DNA from 3 places in the Rhodococcus sp. FG69 genome. Region 3 is predicted to be linked to each of the others. Evidence: riboswitches for the same ligand, from Rfam matches in the RefSeq annotation. Region 3 holds a riboswitch; each other region holds the start of a gene.
The links. A riboswitch is a leader RNA that binds a small molecule or an ion and turns the genes downstream of it on or off. The one in region 3 is predicted to bind cobalamin.

Region 1: it holds a riboswitch for cobalamin, as region 3 does, so the genes downstream of both, ACODSO_RS07280 (magnesium chelatase subunit D family protein) here and ACODSO_RS09990 (ABC transporter substrate-binding protein) in region 3, are expected to answer to the same signal.
Region 2: it holds a riboswitch for cobalamin, as region 3 does, so the genes downstream of both, ACODSO_RS24945 (ABC transporter substrate-binding protein) here and ACODSO_RS09990 (ABC transporter substrate-binding protein) in region 3, are expected to answer to the same signal.

Annotation. Positions count from the first base shown of each region.
Region 1 is NZ_JBMDIX010000006.1:122,120-129,929, forward strand. It holds gene ACODSO_RS07270 (cobyrinic acid a,c-diamide synthase CobB) at 1-343, opposite strand, end outside; gene cobO (cob(I)yrinic acid a,c-diamide adenosyltransferase) at 337-957, opposite strand; gene ACODSO_RS07280 (magnesium chelatase subunit D family protein) at 968-2,869, opposite strand; adenosylcobalamin (AdoCbl) riboswitch at 2,914-3,061, opposite strand; gene ACODSO_RS07285 (GNAT family N-acetyltransferase) at 3,074-3,550, opposite strand; gene mqo (malate dehydrogenase (quinone)) at 3,563-5,098, opposite strand; gene ACODSO_RS07295 (alpha/beta hydrolase) at 5,258-6,295, shown strand; gene mtr (mycothione reductase) at 6,292-7,701, shown strand; gene ACODSO_RS07305 (alpha/beta hydrolase) at 7,717-7,810, opposite strand, start outside.
Region 2 is NZ_JBMDIX010000042.1:24,447-32,256, forward strand. It holds gene ACODSO_RS24935 (GAF domain-containing protein) at 1-334, shown strand, start outside; gene ACODSO_RS24940 (FUSC family protein) at 373-2,439, shown strand; cobalamin riboswitch at 2,442-2,586, shown strand; gene ACODSO_RS24945 (ABC transporter substrate-binding protein) at 2,689-3,678, shown strand; gene ACODSO_RS24950 (FecCD family ABC transporter permease) at 3,678-4,766, shown strand; gene ACODSO_RS24955 (ABC transporter ATP-binding protein) at 4,763-5,530, shown strand; gene ACODSO_RS24960 ((2Fe-2S)-binding protein) at 5,527-6,219, shown strand; gene ACODSO_RS24965 (hypothetical protein) at 6,249-6,767, shown strand; gene ACODSO_RS24970 (PepSY-associated TM helix domain-containing protein) at 6,911-7,810, shown strand, end outside.
Region 3 is NZ_JBMDIX010000010.1:53,583-61,392, forward strand. It holds gene ACODSO_RS09980 (MFS transporter) at 1-493, shown strand, start outside; gene ACODSO_RS09985 (anthranilate synthase family protein) at 378-2,297, opposite strand; cobalamin riboswitch at 2,474-2,606, shown strand; gene ACODSO_RS09990 (ABC transporter substrate-binding protein) at 2,669-3,700, shown strand; gene ACODSO_RS09995 (FecCD family ABC transporter permease) at 3,697-4,719, shown strand; gene ACODSO_RS10000 (ABC transporter ATP-binding protein) at 4,716-5,525, shown strand; gene ACODSO_RS10005 (PLD nuclease N-terminal domain-containing protein) at 5,605-5,964, opposite strand; gene lat (L-lysine 6-transaminase) at 6,081-7,379, opposite strand; gene amaB (L-piperidine-6-carboxylate dehydrogenase) at 7,567-7,810, shown strand, end outside.

The DNA of each region.
Region 1 (7,810 bases), on a different contig from region 3:
TCGACCCTTCCGCAGACGCGGCAGCGGCACCCGACATGTCGATCTTTCCGTCGAACAGGCCCATGACACCTTCGACGATCGCGATGTCGCACCCGGCGGTGCCATGACCGAACAGCGGTCCGATTCGCCGTGCGCCGACCATGACGGCATCGAGATTGCGACCGGGTAGTCCCGTCGCCAGCGCGTGGTAGCCGGGATCGATGTAGTCCGGACCTACCTTGAACGGGGCGACCCGACGTCCGGCCGCGCGCAGGGCGCCCATCAGACCGGTGGCTACCGTCGTCTTGCCGCTGCCGGATGCCGGAGCGGCGATGACGACTGCCGGAACGGAGGCGGTCACCATTCGATGCCGCGTTGACCCTTGCGGCCCGCATCCATCGGGTGCTTGACCTTGGTCATCTCGGTAACGAGATCGGCGGCGTCGATCAGCGCCTGAGGCGCGTCGCGCCCGGTGACGACGACGTGCTGGTTGCCCGGGCGGTTCGTCAGGACTTCCACGACCTCGTCGACGTCGACCCATCCCCACTTGAGTGGGTAGGTGAACTCGTCCAGGACGTAGAAGCGGTGGGTCTCCTCCGACAACCGGCGAGCAATTTCGGTCCACCCGTCGGCCGCCGCTGCGGCGTGATCGACCTCGGAACCCTTCTTACGCGTCCAGGACCAGCCTTCGCCCATCTTGTGCCACTCCACGGCGCCACCGGTACCGGTGGACTCGTGCAGTTCGCCGAGCATCTTGAACGTGGCTTCCTCGCCGACCTTCCACTTCGCGCTCTTCACGAACTGGAAGACTCCGACATCGAATCCCTGGTTCCAGGCCCGAAGCGCCATGCCGAATGCTGCCGTCGATTTTCCTTTGCCTGGCCCGGTGTGCACCGCCAGAACCGGCTGGTTGCGCCGCTGGCGTGTTGTCAGTCCGTCTTCCGGAACCGACCCTGCGAGTGGGACTCCCTGTGGCATGACCCGCTCCTCACGCGGCCGCGCGGACGACTGCGGCGACCTGCTCCGCCGACAGATCGGCCAATCGGACGTATCCCGCCCCCAGATGCTTGGCGAAGTCGGCGGCGAGACCCAGTCGCACAAGACCTGTTTCGCAGTCGACGACCACCGATGCGATTCCGTCGCCGGCCACGCGGTTGGCCGCAATGCGTGCGCGCCCGACGGGATCGATCCCGCCGGTGGCGCGACCATCCGTCATGGCGACTACGAGCGCCCGCCGCAGTGGATCGCGGACCTTTTCACGAAGCACCACCTCGCGTGCTTTCAGGAAGCCCTGCGCAAGAGGCGATTTGCCGCCTGTCTTCATTCGACGAAGCCGCGTGACCGCCACATCGACGCTCGACGTGGGTGGAAGCACCAGCTCGGCATCGCGTCCACGAACGGTGATGACCGCGACCTTGTCGCGGCGTTGGTAGGCATCCTTGAGCAGGGAGAGAACAGCGCCGGTGACCGCGGACAATCGATCACGCGCGGCCATCGACCCGGACGCGTCGACGACGAAGACGATCAGGTTGCCTTCGCGGCCCTCGCGCAACGCACCCCTGAGATCGGCCGGTTCGAGCTTGAAACGACCCGAGGTACGCCCGCGGCTCACCTGTTCTTCCGCGGCCGCGAAGAGTGTCCCGATCACGTGGATGCCGTTGCCGGGCTCCGTCGTCGGCCGAACCGCACGCCCCTGCGCCGAACGTGAGCGAGACCTACGCCCGGGGGCCCCCTCGCCGATACCCGTCAGCTCCATCGTGCGGGCACGAAACTGCGCACCCGGTGCCGCCGCCTCCCGTTCACGCGAACCGCCGCCGTGCGGCGGTGAGTCCGAGTTCGGTTCCTCACCCGATTCCGGAGCCTGAGCTCCGCCTCCATCGTCGTCGGGGTCGGGGTCGGGGTCGGTGTCGGGGTCGGGCGCGTCGGGTTCCGGGCGGTGCGCGTCGGCCTGCTCGGCGGCATCGCGCATCTTCTCGTCCAGTGCTCCGTCGTCGATCCCCGGTTCGTCGAAGGGATCACGCCGACGTCGGTGCGGCAGAGCAAGTTCCGCAGCGACGCGCACATCGGCTTCCTCGACCACAGCCGAGCCGCGCCACGCCGCATGTGCGGTAGCGGTCCGAGCCACCACGAGATCAGCTCGCATACCGTCGACGTCGAACGACGCGCAGAGCGCCGCGATTCGTCGCAGTTCGGTGTCGTCGAGCACGACATCGTCGACGACGGCTCGCGCGCGACGGATTCGATCGGCGACCTCGGCGTCCTCGGCCGAGTATGCGGCCGCGAACACCTGCGGGTTGCGTTCGTAGTTCAGGCGCCGCCGAACTACCTCCATTCGAGTGTCGACGTCACGCGAGGCTTTGACGTCGACCGCGAGTCCGAACCGGTCCAGGAGCTGGGGGCGCAATTCGCCCTCCTCTGGATTCATCGTCCCGACGAGAACGAACTGCGCCGGGTGCGAGTGGGATACACCGTCGCGCTCGATGTGCACTCGGCCCATCGCGGCAGCGTCGAGAAGCACGTCGACGAGATGATCGTGGAGCAGATTGACTTCGTCGACGTACAGGACTCCGCGGTGCGCGGCGGCGAGCAAACCGGGCTGGAACGCGCGCTCACCGTCGCGCAGCACTTTCTCCAGGTCGAGCGAGCCGACGACGCGATCCTCGGTCGCCCCGACGGGGAGTTCGACCAGCCGGGCCGGCCGCACGACGCCGTCGTCTTCCACCTCGGGCAGCAGCGCTGCGAGCGCTCGAACCACCGTCGACTTGGCAGTGCCCTTTTCGCCGCGCACGAGCACTCCCCCGATACCGGGGTGAACTGCGCACAGGACCAGGGACAGGCGCAGCTGATCCTGACCGACGATCGCACTGAACGGATAGCCGGGCTGCTGCACTTGTGTTCTCCTTCGTCCCGACGGACTCCGCGCCGCCGGATATGAATGACCCGCCGGACAGACGGGCCGTACTACGAAGCTGTGCGGTGATCTGACTTCGGTGCCGAGCAGTGTGCCCGGCACCTACACAGTGGCGGGACCGCGCCTGATTCGCACAGGACTTCCCCGCACCAGCTCCGGTGTCGTTCTTCTACCGATTCGAATCTACGTCTCACTCCACGGCGTACCGCCGCCGCGGCGCATCGGCGTGTGTGGGATGCCGTCCTCGAGTACCTCCTCGCCGTCGGGCAGGAACCCGTGCTTGGCGTACATGTCGACGAGGTAGCTCTGCGCGTTGATTCGACACGGCGAGGAACCGACCTCCGCGAGCGCGGCGCGCAGGATTCGCGTCGTGTGGCCCTGTCCGCGGGCGGAGCGCTGCGTGCACAGCCGTCCGATTCGGAACGCCTTCTCGCCGTCGTCGTGCTCTTCCAACAGACGCAAGGTGCATACGACCTCACCGTCGCGTTCGAGCCAGAAATGCCGTGTTTCGGTCAATAGATCGCGGCCATCGAGCTCAGGGTAGGCGCACGCCTGCTCGACGACGAAGACCTCGACACGCAGCTTCAACAGGTCGTACAAGGTGTTGTTGGACAGGTCCAAGGCCCAGGATCGCTTGAGGGCGGCAGCTTGCGTAGTCATCAGCTGTTGCTATCACACGCCGCTGGGCTGTGCGAATCGGGAGGTCTGTTCGAGCTCCAGCCTCTGCGAGGTCCAGTCGAAGATTTCGCGGAACAGCGACCGATCCTCGGCCAGCTTTCGGCCGAGCGACGGAACCATCTGCTCGAGTTTCGGCTGCCATCCTGCGTACTTGTCACCGAAGCAACGCTGCAGAACGTCGAGCATTGCCGGCACGGCCGTCGAGGCTCCGGGCGACGCGCCGAGCAGACCCGCGATGGTGCCGTCTGCCGCGTTGACGACTGCCGTCCCGAACTCCAAGACGCCACCACGGCCCTTCTTCCGGATCACCTGCACGCGCTGGCCGGCGGTGACGAGCTCCCAGTCTTTGCCCACCACGTTCGGCGCAAACTCGCGAAGTGTCTCGACACGGTCGGATTCGGACTGCGCGAGCTCACTGACGAGGTACTTGACCAATCCCAACTCGGTGACACCGACGCCGAGCATCGACATCAAGTTTCCGGGCTTGACCGAGCTGGGTAGATCGGTGAGCTTGCCCTGCTTGAGGAACTTGGGTGACCATCCGGCGTACGGCCCGAAGAGCAAGCCGGCCTTGCCTCCGATGACGCGGGTGTCGAGATGGGGAACGGACATCGGAGGGGCGCCGACGGACGCTTTGCCGTACACCTTGGCCGAATGCTGCGAGATGAGATCAGGATTGGTGCACCGCAGCCATTCGCCGCTGACCGGGAAGCCGCCGAAGCCCTTGATCTCCTTGATTCCGGACTTCTGCAGCAGGTGAAGCGCACCGCCGCCTGCGCCGACGAAGACGAACTTGGCGTTGACGGTCTTCTTCGTGCCGGTCCGCAGGTTGGCGATCTTGAGGTTCCACGTGCCGTCGGACTGCTTGGTGATGTTCCTGACGTCGCTGCCGAAGTGGACGGTGCTACCGGAGCCGGAGATGTAGTTCAGCAGCTGACGGGTGAGGGCACCGAAGTCGACGTCGGTTCCCGCATCACTCCAGTTGAGCGCGATCGGGTCCGAGAAGTCTCGCCCCGCGCCCATCAATGGGAGCCGCCTGGTGAACTCGTCCGGACTGTCGATGTACTCCATGCCTTCGAACAACGGGTTGGAGGCAAGTGCGTCGTAGCGGGCGCGCAGGTACTTCGCATTGGACTCGCCGTGCACGAAGCTGACGTGTGGAATCGGGTTGATGAAGTTCTTGGGGTCGCTGAGCACTCCCGACTCGACGCTGTGCGCCCAGAACTGACGTGAGACCTGAAACTGCTCGTTGACGTTGAGCGCCTTGGCAATGTCGACGGACCCGTCTTTGTTCTGCGGGGTGTAGTTCAACTCACACAGCGCGGAGTGTCCGGTACCTGCGTTGTTCCATGCGTCACTGCTCTCGGCAGCTGCGGCATCGAGTCGCTCGTACACGTCGATCGACCATTCGGGCTCCAGCTGCTTCAGCAATGCGCCGAGGGTGGCGCTCATGATCCCGGCGCCGACGAGAACCACGTCGGTCTTCACTTGCTTGACCTGCTCTTCGTTCGACCGCTGTTCATTCGACACTGGAGAATCGACTTCCTTGTCCGTGAGTTCTCTGGCAAATCTGCTTCAGGTGGCGGTTACGTTACCCGCCCGTATGTACCCATTCCGACACACACGAAAAGCGCTTCCTCGATTGTGCTCCTGATGCGCCGCCGGCAGTGCCCACTACAGTTGTGATCTGTGACTACCTGGGTGCCCGATGTCCTCGGCGACGGCTACGAACAGACCACTATCGACCTGGGCGAAGACCCGGACGGAGAAGGGCAGGTCGAGGCCACCCTCGTCCGGTACCAACCCGTCGAGTCCGCATCGACGGGCCGGGCGGTGATCTACGTGCACGGGTTCACCGACTATTTCTTTCAACAGCACCTGGCCGAGCACTTCGCGGCCGACGGCTTTGCCTTCTACGCACTCGATCTGCGCAAGTGTGGCCGGTCTCTGCGCGAGGGTCAGACTCCGCACTTCGTAACCGATCTGGCGTTCTACGACGAAGAACTGAACCGGGCGCTGGCATTGGTTCGCGAGGCGACGGACGGTTCCGTCGTACTGCTGGCCCACTCCACCGGCGGACTGATTCTGCCCCTGTGGCTGGACCGGCTCAATCGTCGAGAAGGCGGGACAGCCGGCCTCGGCATCGACGGTGTGATTCTGAACAGCCCCTGGTTCGATCTGCAGGGCCCCGCGGCCGTGCGCAGCGTGGGCACGGCCGCGATCGATGTGATCGGCAGGGTCAAGTCCAAGACGGCCGTTCCTGGCCAAGGACTGGACACGTACGGGCTGTCCCTCTCCAAGGACCACCATGGTGAGTGGGAGTACAACCTCGACTGGAAGCCACTGTCGGGTTTCCCGATCACATTCGGGTGGATCCGCGCAATCAGGCACGGCCACGCGAAGCTGCATCGCGGTCTCGACATCGGAATCCCATCGCTGATTCTGCGCTCGAAGGTCACACACTTCTCGCGCAAATACAGCTCCGAGATCGATGTCGCCGACGCAGTGCTCGACGTACGGCAGATCGCGCGATGGGCCGGGTGTCTGGGTGACCGCACCACGATCGTCCCCATCGAAGGCGCTCGCCACGACGTGTTTCTCTCCCGTGAAGAGGTACGGACACGTGCCTTCGACGAAGTGGACGAATGGCTCGACTGGCTGTACCGAAGTGCGCACATCGAACATGAGTCGGGCAAGGACCACTCCGAGATCGGAACCATCTCATGAGCCATGACGACACCGACCATTTCGACACTGATCATTTCGATATCGCGATCATCGGCTCCGGTTCGGGCAACTCGATCGCCGACGACCGATTCGCCGACCTGAAGATCGCGCTCCTCGAGGAGCGTTCCCCGTTCGGCGGCACGTGCCTCAATGTCGGCTGTATCCCGACGAAGATGTTCGTCTACGCCGCGGAAGTGGCTCGGACGATCCGCGACTCTTCTCGTTATGGTGTCGACTCCACGCTGGACGCTGTGCGATGGCCCGACATCGTCGATCGCGTGTTCGGTCGCATCGATCCCATCGCTGCCGGCGGCAAGCGCTACCGCGAGAGCGGCAGTCCCAACGTGACACTGTTCTCCGGTCACGCGACGTTCACCGGACCTCGGACGATCGACACCGGCACCGGTCGTGTCATCACAGCAGACCAAGTGGTGGTTGCCGCCGGTTCGCGACCCGTGGTTCCCGAGCAAGTGCGTCGATCGGGCGTGCCGTTCCACACCAACGACGACGTGATGCGCCTTTCCGAGCTACCCGAGCATCTCGTCATCCTCGGATCCGGCTACATAGCAACGGAATTCGCGCACGTATTCGGTGCTCTCGGATCGAGAGTATCGATCGTGGCGCGGAAGGACACGTTGCTGCGCGGGCTCGATACCGATGTATCGGCGCGATTCACCGAGATAGCGCAGAAGAACTGGGAAATTCATCTGAACTCGGGAGAATCCGAGGCGGTGTCCAAGGATGGTCTCGTCGGACTCGAACTTCCCGACGGGACCGCGGTGCTCGGTGACGCCTTGCTCGTCGCGATCGGCCGCGAGCCGAACGGTGACCGTATCGGCGCCGACGCGGCCGGAATCGAACTGGACGACGAAGGCAGAATCGTCGTCGACGAGTTCGGTCGCACCACTGCCGACGGCGTCTTCGCGATCGGCGACGTGTCCTCGGAGTACCAGCTCAAACACGTCGCGAACCACGAAGCTCGGGTCGTCTCGCACAACCTCCTGCAGCATGCGTGGGAGGACACGTCGAGCTTCCGCGCGTTCGACCATCGATTCGTGCCCGCCGCGGTGTTCACTCATCCTCAGATCGCCGCAGTCGGGCTGACCGAGGCCGAGGCGCGCGAAGCCGGATTCGATACCTCCGTGAAGGTTCAGAATTACGGTGACGTCGCCTACGGCTGGGCTATGGAAGACCAGGAAGGCTTCTGCAAGATCGTCGCCGAGAAGGGGACCGGCAGAATTCTGGGCGCGCATGTGATCGGCGCCCAGGCGCCCACCGTCATCCAGCCGCTGATCCAGGCGATGAGTTTCGGTACGACGGTCACCGAGATGGCGCATGGCCAGTACTGGATCCATCCCGGGCTGCCCGAGGTCGTCGAAAACGCGCTACTCGGGCTCGATATCTGACACTGTCTACGGGGGCTACCAGGGACTGGTGCGCAGCACTATCTCGGTTGCAAGCGCGGCGGGGGCATCCGACGGAATGTTGTCGACCCCATCGAGTTGAACGACGCGG
Region 2 (7,810 bases), on a different contig from region 3:
CCCGCAGCAGACTCGCGTGCAGATTCGCAGCGAGGTCGGTGAATGGACGCACGAACCCACGCCCCGACATGCGGAGATCCTGTGCCTGCTCGCCGTCAACAGGGAAGGTCGCAGTGCCGCGCAGATGGCGGCGGATCTGTTCGGTGACGACGGCCGAGCGATCACCGTTCGTGCCGAGATGTCGAGGTTACGCAAACACCTGTCGGGGATAGTCCAGACCCAGCCGTATCGGTTCGACGACTCGGCGACCATCGAACTCCTGCTTCCCGCCGACATGAGTAGGTTGCTTCCGCATTCCACGGCTCCGGCCATTGTGCGGCTGCGCCTCGGGTGACAGCTCGAACATCACTCTCTGACGCATAAGCTCGAGCGATGGCTGCTCGATTCGTCCAGGAGACGCTCCGCTTCCTCGCGGTGTCCGACCCTGGTCGGCTGCGACTACGATCTGCATCCACCACCACGATCACCGTCGTACTCGCAATGGCTGTCCTGCTGCCCGGCGCACATCTCGTCGGCCAACCGCTGACCATCGCGTTGTTGGGAACGGTCGTCGCGATGCAAGCCTCCGCGGCGGTCAAGGACAGGGACCAGCGCAGCCGCGTGATCACGTCGATGCTCCTGGTGTTCCCTGCCATCGCGGCCGTGTCACTGTCGGCGGTCCTGTCACAGTTCGGGAAGGTGGCCGACGTCGGATTCATCGCCGTCCTCTTCGCTGCCGTGTGGGTGCGGCGCTACGGCCCGCGTGGCAACGCGCTCGGGATGGTCGCGTTCATCTGCTATTTCTTCGCTCTGTTCCTCCGCGCCGAACCGGGACAGATTCCGATGCTCGCCGTGTCGATCGTGTGCGGTGTCGCATTGTCGATTCTGGTGCGCACGGTGATTCTTCCCGATCGGCCGGGGCTCGAAGTGAAGCGTCTCGTGCGGGCCTTGCGGGCCGCGTCGATCGACGTGCTCGAGGTGGCGTCGAACAGGGGTGATCGGAATCTGGACCTGCTGCGCAAGAGGCTCGACAAACTCGGCAGCACGGCTCTGATGATCGACGACTGGCTCGACCGCAACGACGCTGCTCAACTCCTCAGTGTCACGAACGACGATCTGTCCGTCCGCATCTTCGACGCGCAGATCGCCACCGAACAACTCGTCAGTGCGCTGTGGGCGCTCGACCCGAAGAACGCGTGGCCGGATTCGCTCGGGCAGGCGACGACGGCACTCGGTTCCTGTCTGCAGAACAATCCGTCCGAAGACCAACTGCGGGCTGCTCGACGCCTTGCTGCTGCCGCGGCCGACAGGGCGGATTCATCCACTCAGGCCGGCATCGCCACCGCAGTCACGATGCGAGCAGTGCAGGCACACATCGCCATTCATCACATCGCCAGCAATGCGCTGAAGTCCGCGCCCGTACCCGAGGAGAAGCCCGAGAAGGTCGACGACGAGCCGACCGGATTGAATCCGAGTACGAAAGCCGCGATCCAGGTTGCTGTCGCGACCAGCGCTGCAACGGTTCTCGGTGAGATCATCTCGCCCGACCGGTGGTACTGGGCGGTGTTGACGGCCTTTCTCGTGTTCACCGGTGCCTCGACACGGGGTGAAATCCTCTCGCGTGCGGGCCATCGCGTCGTCGGAACCATCGCGGGAGTCGTTGCGGGAGTTCTGCTGGCTGCGTTGGTCGGAAACAATCAGCCACTGCAGCTACTTCTGCTCGTGGTCTGCGTGTTCTTCGCTTTCTACCTCGTCACGGTCGCCTACGCGTTGCTGTCGTTCTTCATCACCGTCATGCTCGCCATGCTGTACGGACTGCTCGGCACCTTCAGCATCGAGGTACTCGAACTGCGGATCTACGAAACGGCGGCGGGTGGGCTCGTCGGAATCGCGTCGGCGTACTTCATCTTCTCCACCGGCACCAGAACGACGATGGTCGACAAGATCGACGACTATCTCGACCTCATGATCGCCATCATCGACACCAGCATCGGATCGGTCGTCGAACCGGGTACGCGGACCGACCTGGTGGCCGACATGCGCACGCTCGACAACGCGCTCAAAGACGTTGTCACTGCAGGCAAGCCGCTGGAGATCGGTCCGACGACGCGGACGCGCCGAGGAGTCAAGCGGCTGATGCGGATCATGACGGTCAGCAATCGGTCGTCGCACGCACTTGCCCGCGCCGGTGTCGGAGCCTCTCGCGGCGACCCGTCGAGCACGCCGTCGGAGGAGACGTCGCGGGCGCTTCGGGAGGCCGCCGACGTCACCAAGGCGACCATCGCGAACGTCAAACGGGCCCTCGCCGGCGAGCACGTCGAGCCGCCGGAGAAGCTGACCGACACCTCCGCCACCGACGTCATGCTCACCGGGGCCACGACGCCCGGTCCGGTCCGCAGCGCGGTCCGATCGCTCGGCACACTGAATCGCACGATGGGGGAGGCGCTCACACGGGACTGAGTTCTTCAGTGCATACTGCTGAGCGAAGCACCAAGCTAGCCAGTCGCAGGGGGAAGCCGGTCGAAATCCGGCGCTGACCCGCAACGGTGGGCCGACTCTGTAGCGGAGGCGGCGAGCCCGATTACCCAGCGGCTGTGTGTGCGACACCCATTCGTCGTGGTCTACGAATCGGCAGTCCAGCGCGTGGCCGTTTTTTTGCTGCGCACCCGACTCTCATTTCGTGGCTCGCCAGCTCCAAGTGAGGTTCTCATGTCACGCTCCACCCCCTCCGTCGTCTGCGCTGTGGCGATCGGATCCGTTCTTGTACTTGCGGGCTGTTCCCGCGGCGACACAGCCGACGCATCGCCCCCGGTGACCAAGTTCGCCGAACCCGTGTCGATCACCAATTGCGATGTCACAGCCGAGTTCGACGCGCCACCTCGACGCATCGTCTCGATGAACGATCACGTCACCGAGGTCCTCATCCAGATGGGCGTCGCGGATCGCATCGTCGGGATGGGCTACCGCAACGCGACTCCCACCGCCGAGACGGCCGAGGAGTTCGCGCAGATCGACGGTCTTGCCGACGAGTACCCCACCAAGGAGCAGATTCTCGATCTCGAGCCGGACCTCGTGGTCGGCGGTATGCGCAGCGCGTTCGACGACAAGGAAGGTCGATCGCGGCAGACCTTCGCCGAGCTGGGAATACCGACGTTCCTCTTCTCGGAATACTGCGGTTCGGGGTTCCCGGACATCGGGATGCTCGAAGTCGACTTCTCCCAGCTCGGCGATGTCCTCGGTGTCGAGGGCGCAGCGGACGCGGTCACCAACGGCGTCGTCGACGGCTTGGACGCGGTCGGCACGAGGCTGGACGGTGTCACTCCGACCCCGACCTTTTTCTACGACTCCGGTCAAGACGTGCCGATGACCATCGGCGGCGTCGGCGTCGGGCAGCTGATCGCCGATCACGCAGGCGCCGCCAACATCGTCCCCGAAGGCGAACGGCCGTATCTCGATACCACGTGGGAGATCGTCGGCGAACGCTCACCTGCGGCCATCGTCGTTCTCGACTACGGCGAGACGTCTGCGCAAGAGAAGATCGACTTCCTGAAGAACCAGCCCATCGTGGCGACGACTCCCGCCGTGCAGCAGAACAACTTCATCGTCGTCCCGCTCGACGACTTCTTCGAAAGCCCACGGCTGGTGACGAGCGTCGACACCATCGCTCGCAGCCTTCATCCGGACCGGTTCCAGTCCTGATGTCGACGATGGCCCCGACCCGAACCGCACCAGCGCAATCCCAGGTGCGACGGCGTTCGCGAGTGGGGTTCGGGATGATCGTGGTGATGCTGATTGCTGTGTTGCTGGTGTCGATCGCTGCAGCGGTGTCGTTCGGATCCGTGCGAATTCCCGTCGGCGACGTGTGGGCGATCGTCGCGCATCGCCTCATGCCGGGAGCCTTCGAATCGTGGTGGACCGAGGCGCGCGCAGTTATCGTCGTCGAATCTCGATTGCCGCGAACGTTGACCGCCGCGGTCGTCGGCGCGTCGCTGGCCATCGCAGGTGGCGTCGCGCAGGCAGTGACCCGCAATCCGCTGGCCGACCCGTACCTGCTCGGAGTTTCTTCGGGCGCAGGCTTCGGTGTCGTGCTGGTGATGACGCTCGGCATCGGGGCCGGGACGCTCGGCGTCTTCACGATTCCGACCGCGGCATTCATCGGGGCGATGATTCCGCTGTTCCTGGCGTTGCTCATCGGCGGTCGGTACCCGCAGTCGACGGCGATCGTTCTGGTCGGCGTCGCGCTGGGAAGTGTGTTCTCGGCGCTGATCACCTTCACGCTTCTGGTGTTCGCGGACGAGCACACATTGAGCGGTGTGTTGCACTGGCTCGCTGGTGGATTCGGGGACGCGCGGTGGTCGACATTGACGTTTCCCGCACTGGCATTGCTGGTGATCGGAACGGCCCTGTTGATCGGCGCCCCGAGATTGGACCTGCTCAAGACCGGTGACGACGGCGCCGCAGCGCTCGGTCTGAATGTGCGACGCTTCCGTGTGATCCAGCTTCTCGCGGTCTCCATGCTGGCGGGAGCTGCTGTATCCGTCGGTGGCGGAATTGGATTCGTCGGGCTGCTCGTACCGCACTTGGCGGGGTACATTGTCGGAACCAGGGCACTGAGATTGCTGCCGGTCGCTGCGCTGCTCGGGGCGATCGCGCTGGTCGGCGCTGACACCCTCGCCCGGTCGATCGCGCGCAGTACCGAGGTGCCGGTCGGTGTCGTCACGGCGCTCGTCGGCGCACCGATCTTCGTCTTCATGCTCTACCGGCAATACGGGAAGGTTGGGCGATGACGCTCTCGGTGCTCGACGTGAAGGCGCGTCTCGGTAGTCGAGAAGTGCTGCACGGCATAAACTTCGACGTGCAACCAGGAGAGATACTGGGGCTGGTCGGGCCCAACGGTTCGGGTAAGACCACGGCGCTACGGTGCTGCTACCGCGCGCTGACGCCGTCGGCGGGCACTGTGCTGGTCGACGATGCCGACGCCCACTCCATGGCCCGATCGGAACTTGCGCGGACGGTGGGCGTCGGGACTCAGGAGCCGGAAGCGTCGGTGGGACTGACGGTTCGAGAATCCGTTGCACTCGGCCGGGTACCGCATCGTGGTTGGTTCTCTTCCGGGAGTGCGGCCGACGACGACATCGTGACGGTCTCGTTGAGCCGGGTCGACCTGACGGCTCTCGCCGACCGCGACGTCGGATCGTTGTCAGGTGGCGAGCGCCAGCGCGTCGCTATCGCTCGGGCGCTGGCCCAGCAACCTCGAATCCTGCTGCTCGACGAACCGACGAACCACCTGGACCTGAGGCATCAGCTCATCGTGATGAACGCCGTCCGGGATCTGGCCGCGGACGGCCTCGCCATCGTCGTCACCGTGCACGATCTGCGTTTGGCCGTCGAATACTGCACGTCGCTCGCCGTGCTCGACGCAGGGCGCGTCGTGGCCTCCGGGGAGACCGCCCGGACCCTCACCGATCGGTTGCTTGCAGACGTATTCGGCATCCGCGCGACGGTGCGCGCGCATCCGCGTCCCGTCATAGATGTTCACGGACTGGCATGACGGTCTACGCGGAGGCCGCGAAGAGGGTGCCGGGCCTGGAGGAGTACTTGCAGGGTCCGTTCGACCTCCCGGCGTCGTCGATGCTCGATACGGACTGGATGCGGGCGCGAGTCGTCGAGACAGGCAAACGGTGGAACTGTGCCGATGCGCGCGTGAACGGAACGCTGTGGTGGTATTCGGCAAGTTCGACGTTGGCGTTCGTGGCAGTTGCCACCGTCATGGTCACGGGGGAGGCGGCCGATCCGACGCTCGAGGACGCGCGATGCTTCCTGCGCTCGAACGGCTACCTCGGCGGCGTGGTGACCGACCGGACTATCGCCGCGGAGCTGCTGCCCGAGAGGTTGACCTCGGCGTTCACCGGCATCATCGGCGCGCTGTCTGTTGCATCGGGAGCGCGATCGCGGTCGCTGTGGGCTATCGCGACGGACTCGATCGCGAACCGAAGTCTGGATGTCGGGGCCGCCCTGGGCGACAGATCGCTCGGCAGTGCCTTCGCCCAGCAGCTGGTCGAACAGATGGCTGCGCCCATGCCGGCTCCCCGTTTCGTGGACGTCGCCGGTCGAAGGTTCACTCGTCGCTGCTCATGCTGTCTGTTGTTCGTCACGGAGGAGGCGGACATGTGCACGAGTTGTCCACGTCGCACACCGTCGGATCGGCTGCGCGGCCTCGAGGCCGCAGCTCGCTACTAGCTTCCGTAGTAGTCGTCTAAGGTATCTGCATGACTACCGTGCCCGACGCTCGCGTACGGATGCGTGGCGCCTTCGTCGGTGCTGCGTCCGGCGCGTTGAGTATCGGCGCGCACGGTGTCGGCGGCGGGGTCATGATGCCGAGCGAATCGGCGCTCGTGCTGCTGGTGGTCGTCAGTGCGGCCGTGGGCGGCGCCGTGACGATTCTGGGCGACCGTGTTCCTACGGTGTTCGTTCTCGCCCTCGGCCAGTTGCTCGGGCACGCAGTTCTTACCATCGCGAGCGAACACCACCACGGCGCTGGCCTCACGCCGTCCATGCTGGCGGCGCACGCGGGTGCGACGGTGCTGTGCGCGATACTCATCCGCGGTGCCATCGTCGGTTACAGCCACGCGCTGTCCGTGCTGCGACGGATACTTCCTGTGCTCGGTGTCGTACTGCCGGTGTCGGACACCGAGCGTGCGAATCAGACGGACTACCGACCGAAAGTTGTTCTCCGACTACTGGTGTGCTCGGGAGCAGGTACTCGCGGGCCTCCCTGCCCCGTCTGAATTCTCCTTACTCATCTCTCGGTAATAGGGGCTCCGCCCCCAGTGGCACGGTCAAGCGCGCTGGGGTGCACTCAACCGTGCCACTACGGCGGAGCCGTAGCCACCGAGCGACTTTCGAATTCTCAGACGAATCGAGTACACCCATGTCCACAACCGACACAGTCGTGCCCGAAATCGGGCCGTCGGCATCCGACCCTTCTCCGCCTCCACCGTCCCTGGTGATGAGGCTCCACTTCTATGCAGGAATATTCATCGCACCGTTCATTCTCATCGCTGCCCTCAGCGGAGGCCTCTACGCACTCGCGCCGACGGCCGAGAACATCCTCTATTCCGACCTACTGCGCACCGATTCGACCGGACCCACCACCTCGGTCGCCGAACAAGTCGACGCCGCAACACAGATAAGGCCCGATCTCACCGTCCATGCTGTGCGGCCCGCCGCTGAGCCAGGTGACACCACTCGCGTCATGTTCACCGATCCGTCGCTCGGCGAATCCGAACGACGAGCAGTGTTCATCGACCCGGTCACGGCGGAATCGGTCGGCGAATCCGTCGTGTACGGCAGCAGTGGCGCACTTCCCATGCGTACGTGGATCAGTGGATTCCACCGACACCTGCACCTCGGTGAACCGGGGCGCATCTACAGCGAACTTGCCGCCTCCTGGATGTGGATCGTCGCACTGGGCGGTGTCGTCCTGTGGGTGCGGCGGTATCGCCGCGGAGGTCGACTGCTCACGGTCGACAGGTCGGTCACCGGCCGGGCGCGGACACGCAACTGGCATGGTGGCGTGGGGATCTGGATCGCGGTCGGCTTGATCTTTCTGTCGGCGACGGGCCTCACCTGGTCGAAATATGCAGGCGAGAACATCAGCGAGCTGCGAACCTCCCTGAGTTGGACGACCCCGACGGTGAGCTCGTCCATCAGCGGCAATGCAGCGCCGGCATCCGGTGACCACGGCGGCCACGACATGTCGGCGATGCCGACCGAGGAAAGCGTGCCCGACGCCGGAATCGGACGCCTGGATTCCGTCCTCGGCACCGCC
Region 3 (7,810 bases):
AACGACATTGACACTGATGCTGCTGTTCTACGGTCTGTGCGGCGTGGTCGGGATCTGGGTGGTCGGAAAGACCTTCGATCGGTGGCCGCGTCGATCGACCATCGGTGCGTTGAGCATCGTCGCGGGGGCGCTGCTCGTGCTGTGGACGACCGTGCAGTCGGTACCGGGATCGCTTGCGGTGCTTGCTGTCCTCGCAATCGGGCTGTGGGGATTCGCATTCACGACAGTCCCGGTGTGCCTACAGTCCTCGGTGCTCAACACCTCCCGCAACGACCCGGATCGCGCGTCGGCGATCTATGTCGTCGCATTCCAGTTGGCCATCGCATCGGGTGCTCTGGTGGGTGGCATCATCGTCGATCGCAGCAGTATCGCGGTCGTCACGATAGTCGCGGCTCTGCTGGTCGCCGCAGCTCTGCTGACGGTTGTGCTCGCTCGCGATGCGTTCCCCGGGCGTCTGCGTGCACCGTCCGAACAGGCACGCCAGCCGGCATGAGCAACCTGTGCACCAGCTCGGACAGGATCTCGATACCATCGGTGGAGAGTATGGACTCGGGGTGGAACTGGATCGACTCGAACCCGCTGCCCCGCAGGGCATTGACCTCGATACCGTCCGCCGAGACCAGGGCGCCGTCGACAGGACCCGCGGTGGCCGCGAAGGTGTTGTAGAAGCCGACGGTGCGAGTCACCCCGAAGACGTCGGCCACCTTCTGCACTCCTTGTTGCGGGCGGTCGAGTGCGACGACGTCCAAACCCAGCAGCCCAGCCAACACTTGGTGGCTCAGGCAAATGGCAAGCAGCGGAGAACCACTCGTAAGCCGTTCGCGCAGAGCAGCTTCCACCGCACTGATCCGGGCATTCGACGAGTCGCGAGGGTCACCCGGTCCGGGCCCGCAGACCAAGAGGTCGGCGTCGCTCGACACATAGTCCTCCCACCGAACGACGGACACAGCCATGCCGAGGTGCCTCAACTGGTGCGCGAGCATCGCTGTCCATTGGTCCTCGAAGTCGACGACAACGGCGGTCTTGCCACTGAGATCTGTGACCACCGTCGGCTGTTCGTCGAGCCAGAACGACGCCAGCTTTTTGTTTCTATGTGCCAGAGCGTCGGATACGCCTGGAAATTCCGACAACCGCACCGCTGCGGAGGCGCGCGGTCTCGGGGCCTCGACGCCGAGAGCAGCCAGAACGCCGCCGAGCTTCGATCTCGTCTCGGCCACTTCGTGTTCGGGAACCGAGTTGCGCACCAGCGTCGCACCGGCCGAGATCTTCAGCTCGCCGTCGGGGGCGATTTCGCAGGTCCGAATGAGAATCGGCGCATCGACGGTGGACACACCGTGAGCACTCTCGAACAGCGCCAGCACTCCTGAGTAGTACCCACGCCCGGAGGTCTCGTAGCGTTCGATGACGCGAGCCGCGTTCTCGATCGGCGAACCGGTGACCGTCGGCGCGAACATCGTCCGGCGCAGGATCTCGCGTGGGTCGAGCGAGCATTCACCGACGAGGACGTACTCGGTGTGGGTCAGATGTCCCATCTGCTTGAGGCGTGGCCCGATGACGCGACCGCCTTCTGCGCAGATCCGGCTCATCATCTTCAGTTCCTCGTCGACCACCATGAACAGTTCGGCGTTCTCCTTTGCATCGCCCAGGAAGTCGAGAACGCCTTCACCGGAGGGTCCTTCGACCGGATGCCGGTAGGTGCCACTGATCGGATTCATGATGGCGGAGGTGCCGTCGAATCCGACATGACGCTCGGGCGTCGCACCGACGAGGGTGATCGACGGTGTGTGGACGAAAAAGGTCCAGTAGGAGCCGGATTCGTCGAGTAGCAGTCGCCGAAAGATTTCGAGTCCGCTTCGCGAAGCGTCAGCGAGCCGCGCACGAAAGTCGCGACGGATGACGAAGTTCGCACCTGCTCCGGTACCGATCTCGTCGGCGAGAACTCGCGCGACGATCGATCCGTACTCGTTGTCTGCGGGTTCGAAGCGGCCATCGGTCACGCTCAACTCGGTCGGAGATATGGCGGCCAGTACTTCGTCCACGCTTACCTGTGCGTGTTCGCGAACCCGAAGGCAGTGCAAGGCGGCGTCGTCGTGGTGGCAGACGAATCCGCGTTCGGAGATCTGGCGGAACGGCACGAGGGCGAGCACATCGGGGCCGTCGGTCCCTGGATCGAGTGGGATGTCGGCCAATGAATCGACGGTGACGACGTCCCCGATCAAAACATCGACGCCGTGCTCACGGCTCAGCAGTGCGTAGTGCTCGGAGCCGGACAGGGCTCTGGTCAGTAGGTCGTTCATCGAAAGCCTCTCGGGTGAGAACGGACTTCGAGAGTGACCAGGACATGAAAAATGGCCACCTCGAAAGGCGGCCACAGGTAGATCTACGCGAGGTGTGGGCGCCTAGGAGCGCCACCACCATGATCCTGCTACGGAGCGGTTCGCGTACATGGTCGCTCACTGTACACACCCTCGGCAGGATAAGGTCAGCCTCGGACCGCTCGCGCGGTCACGTGAGGTGCAAGGGAACCCGGTGAGACTCCGGGACTGACGCGCAACGGTAACTGTCTCGTTCACGAACAGGAGTCCGATCGCTTGCTCACCACGATCTTTCGACCCGAAGGCTCCGCGAGACGAGCCCCTAGTAGAAAGTTTTCGCCCTCCTTATGGCCATGCGTACCTCCCTGTGCTTCCCCGCGCTTGCGGCGGCAATGATCCTGTCGAGCTGCTCCTCGGGCTCGACCACCACCGAAGCGCAGATACCCAACTCCAACTCGAGCTACCCGCTGATCATCACCAACTGTGGGCAGGACGTCGTCGTCGATGCACCTCCGCAACGCGCAGTTTCGCTCAATCAGAGTTCGACGGAGATCCTGCTGAGCCTCGGACTCGCCGATCGGATGGTCGGAACCGCGACGTGGACCGATCCGGTCCGCGACAACCTGGCGTCGGACAACGACAAGGTCCCGCGCCTGGCGGACAACAAGCCCGCCCTCGAGGTCGTCCTCGATGCCGAGCCGGACTTCGTGTCGGCGTCGTTCGGCGGCACGCTCGGCCCGGGAGGCGTCGCCGATCGCGGTCAGTTCGAGCAACTCGGCGTCCCCAACTATCTTTCGCCGACGGACTGCAACGGCAAGACCGACGAGAGCGTCAACTCCGACGGTGCCCGCACCGACCCACTCGAGATAGCCACGGTCTACGAGGAGATCCGCGATCTCGCAGCAATCTTCGACGTACGCGAACGTGGTGAGCGCTTCATCGGTGAACTTCAGGATCGCTTCGAGACGGCATCGGGGGCGGTCACGGCATCGGGCACGTCGCTGGTCTACTGGTTCGCCGACACCGCGACCCCGTACATGGCAGGTTGCTGCGGGTCTTCGGGAATCATCACCAGTTCGGTAGGTGCACAGAACATCTACTCCGACACCACCGACGAATGGCCCCAGGTGAGTTGGGAGTCGGTCGCGGATCGAAACCCCACCGCCTTCGTGCTCGCCGATCTGAGCCGTCGGACACTGGCCGGTGACTCCCTCGATTCGAAGATCGAGTTCCTCGAGTCCGATCCGGTGACGCGAAGACTGCAGGCCGTGGTCGACAAGCGCTATATCGTCGTCAACGGCGCCGATCTGAACCCGTCGATCCGCACCGTCGACGGCGTCGAAAAGGTGGCGGCCGCATTGCAGGGCTGGGGCTTGGCGAATTGACCGCCAAGCGGAGCCTTCTGCTGCCGCTACTGCTGGTCGGCTCTGTAGTTCTGACGCTGTCGATCGCGTTCGCGATCACGATCGGCCCGGCGAGCCTGTCGGTGTCCGATGTGTATCGCATCGTGCTCGAGCACGTGGGTATCGGGAACTCGAACGTGAGCAGAATCAAGGACGGCATCGTCTGGGAACTTCGGCTTCCCCGTACGCTGCTGGCCGCGATCTGCGGTGCTGGGCTGGCGCTGTGCGGGGCGATCATGCAGTCGCTGCTTCGTAATCCGCTGGCGGATCCGTTCGTGCTCGGTATTTCCTCGGGTGCTTCGACGGGGGCCGTGCTGGTGGCGGTTCTCGGCATCGGCAGCGGTGTGTTGTCGTTGTCCACGGGCGCATTCGTCGGCGCAGTGTTGTCGTTCGTGTTGGTGATGCTGCTTGCCACCGGCGCCGGAGGCGGTACCGATCGAGTAGTTCTCGCCGGAGTCGCGGGCACGCAGCTTTTCTCGGCGCTGACCTCGTTCATCGTGATCTCATCGGCGGATGCCGAGCAGACGCGTGGAATTCTGTTCTGGTTGCTCGGTTCGCTCGCCGGTGCAGACTGGGCCGATGTCGCAATGTGTGGATCCATCTGTGCCGTAGGCATTGTCGTGTGCTTGCTGAATTCGGCGGCGCTCGACGCCTTCACATTCGGCAACGACGCTGCAGCCACACTCGGTGTGTCCGTGAAGTGGATTCGGCTACTGCTGCTCGTGATCACGGCACTGATCACCGCGACGCTCGTCAGTGCCGCGGGTGCAATCGGATTCGTCGGCCTCGTCCTACCGCACGCGGCCAGATTCCTCGTCGGAGCCAGCCACCGTCGACTGCTGCCGACGACGGTGCTCGTCGGCGCCATCTTCATGGTGTGGGTCGATGCGGTCGCGCGCACCGTATTTCAACCGCAGGAAATTCCGGTCGGAGTGGTGACTGCGCTGGTCGGTGTACCTGCATTCGCGGCGATTCTGTATCGGATGCGGAGAAGTCGATGACTATTCGAGCTAGGGGAATTCACTGGTCGAGGGGTTCGCAGCCGATCCTCGGCGGCGTCGACTTCGAACCGGAGCCCGGCGAGACGGTAGGTCTGATCGGTCCCAACGGATCGGGGAAGTCCTCGCTGCTGCGCATTCTGGCCGGCATCGTCGCACCCGACGAGGGAATCGTGTCGCTGGCCGACACTGCGTTGACGTCGATGCGGCGTAGGCAGATAGCGCGACGGGTCGCGATGGTCGATCAGCACTCGGACACCGACGTCGACATCTCGGTGCAAGAAGTGGTGCGCTTGGGGCGGATCCCGCACCAGGGCATCTTCGGCGGTGACTCGGCGGTGGACGATCGAGCTGTTGCGCGCGCGCTCGAGCAGACCGGCATGACGTCGAGATCTCATCGGATGTGGCACACACTGTCCGGAGGTGAACGGCAGCGCGTGCAGATTGCTCGGGCTCTGGCTCAGGAGCCGACGGAGCTACTGCTGGACGAGCCGACCAATCATCTCGATATCCAACACCAACTGGACATCCTGGCGTTGGTGTCGGAACTGCCGTTGACGAGTTTCATCGCGTTGCACGACTTGAATCTGGCGGCGATGTTCTGCGACCGCATCGTGGTGCTTCGCGAAGGCACGGTCGTGGCCGTCGGGGCTCCGGCGGAGGTGATAACGGAAGGACTCGTCCAGGATGTGTACAACGTGCAGGCCGACGTCGAGCTCGACGACACCGGAACATATCCCCAGGTGACGTACAGGAGACGGCGGGTTCCACCCCCAGTGGCGCGCTCGAGTGCATCGGAACGCACTTAACCGTGCCACTGCGGCGCAGCCGCCTTAGCCGACTGCGGCGGAGCCGCCTTAGCCGACTGCGGCGGAGCCGCTGGAAGCCTTAGCTGTCCGGGTTCCGCTGGTTCCGCGCTGCCCGACGCTGTTCCTCGGCGCGAGCCCGGCACTGACGCAGGAATTCCTCGTCCGCGTCGGGGCTGGTTGCGACGGCTCGGCCGGGTTTGGCGTCGTACTCGGGAAACGCAGAGTTGCTTCTCTGTCCCGAACCGGCGCCGCCCCAGATACCGCCGTCGATCGGCCGTCCGACCAGCAGCCACACGATCGACCCGGCGAGCGGAATGAAGATCACCAGCAGTAGCCACAGCATCTTGGGAAGGTGTCGCACTCCTGAGTCGTCGGCGGTGATGACGTCGATGAGGCAGAACACCCACAGGATCATGATGATCAGGCCGAGATATGGCACGTACGTCCTCCCCAACGCGACCGGGGAGCCTGAGCGGTGCAGCCTCCCACAAGAAAGACCGGTCGGTCTTTCGCGTGGGAAACTATACATATGCGCGTTACCTTGCGCAGTTCGAATCAGACGAGTCGATGCAGACACCGCTCGATGGCGTCGACTCCTCGCGCCAAATCGGCTTCGGTCATCGTCAGCGCCGGTCGGAACCGTACGGCGCTACCGCCGCATCCGAGCGCGAGTACGTGCTCGGTATCGCGCAGGTCATCGACGAGCCGATCGCGCAGGGCGGCGTCGGGCAGCGTGAACGCACACATGAGCCCACGCCCGCGCACCTCGGTGACGATGTCGTGCCGAGAGGCCATCTCGTGCAGGCGTCGGAGAAGCGAGTCGCCTAGAACTGCGGCCCGCTCGATCAGGTTCTCCGATTCGACGACCTCGAGGATTCGACGCGCCCGCACCATGTCGGTGAGGTTGCCGCCCCACGTCGAGTTGATGCGCGACGACACTGCGAATACGTGGTCGTCGATATCGTCGACGCGTCCGCCGGCCATCACTCCGCAGACCTGCACCTTCTTCCCGAACGCCAGGACGTCCGGCACCACACCGAGTTGCTGGAAGGCCCATGCGGTTCCGGTCATGCCCGCGCCGGTCTGCACCTCGTCGACGACGAACAGGGCGTCGAACTCATGGCACAGATCGCGAAGTTGCTGCAGAAACTGCGGACGGAAGTGGTTGTCACCGCCCTCGCCCTGGATGGGCTCGACGATCGCACACGCGATGTCGTGCGGGTTGGCCTCGAAAGCGAGCCGCGCCGCAGCGAGGGCGTCGGCTTCGAGTGCATCCATGTCTGCGCCGGCGCGGATGTGCGGCGACGGAATGCGGGGCCAGTCGAACTTGGGGAATCGCGCGACCTTGTTCGGGTCGGTGTTCGTCAGCGACATCGTGTAGCCCGAACGACCGTGAAACGCGTGCTCCAGGTGCATGACCTGGGTGCCTAGTGCAGGGTCGATACCGTGCGCTTCGTTCCAGCGGCTCTTCCAGTCGAACGCGACCTTCAGAGCGTTCTCGACGGCAAGCGCCCCACCTTCGACGAAGAAGAGATGCGGTAGGCGCGGGTCACCGAGGACCCGGGCGAAAGTGTCGACGAACTGTGCCATCGCCGTTGTGTAGATGTCGGAGTTGCTCGGCTTGTTCAGTGCGGCCTGCAGCAGATCGGCCTTGAACGCCTCGTCCTCGACGAGCGCCGGATGATTCATCCCGAGCGCGTTGGAGGCGAAGAAGGTGAACAGATCGAGGTATTCGGTGCCGTCGCGGGCGTCGACGAGCGTCGATCCGCTCGACGCCTCGAGATCGAGCACCATCGCGAAGCCGTCCGCCAGCATGTGACGGCCGATCGTGGAATGCACCGCACCCGGAAGCACAACAGTGGGTTCGGTCCGGATAGCGGGAGAGTGCAATACCTGCGTCATGATTGCCAAGATACCCGTTAATATTCCGTATGCAACTGCCTATGACAGGAAATTTTACTGCCACACTGTCGTCGACTAGATTGGGAATCACTGCCGACTTGCCCTGACTCGCTCGACTGCACACGGAAGGTGGAAGTACATGTCCTCACCCGTCACCCACGATGAGTTGAGCGTTCGGACTCGTTCGATCCTGGATCGGCTCGGTGTGCATGCCGACCTGGACGTCTCGCAGTCGCATCTGCCGATCGTGGCGCGTTCGCCCATCACCGGTGGCAATCTGGGCTCGCTCGCCGCGGCGACCGTCGCGGATGTGGATGCCGTCATCGCCGACGCGAAGACCGCATTTGCCGAGTGGTCCTCGGTCCCTGCGCCGGTTCGCGGCG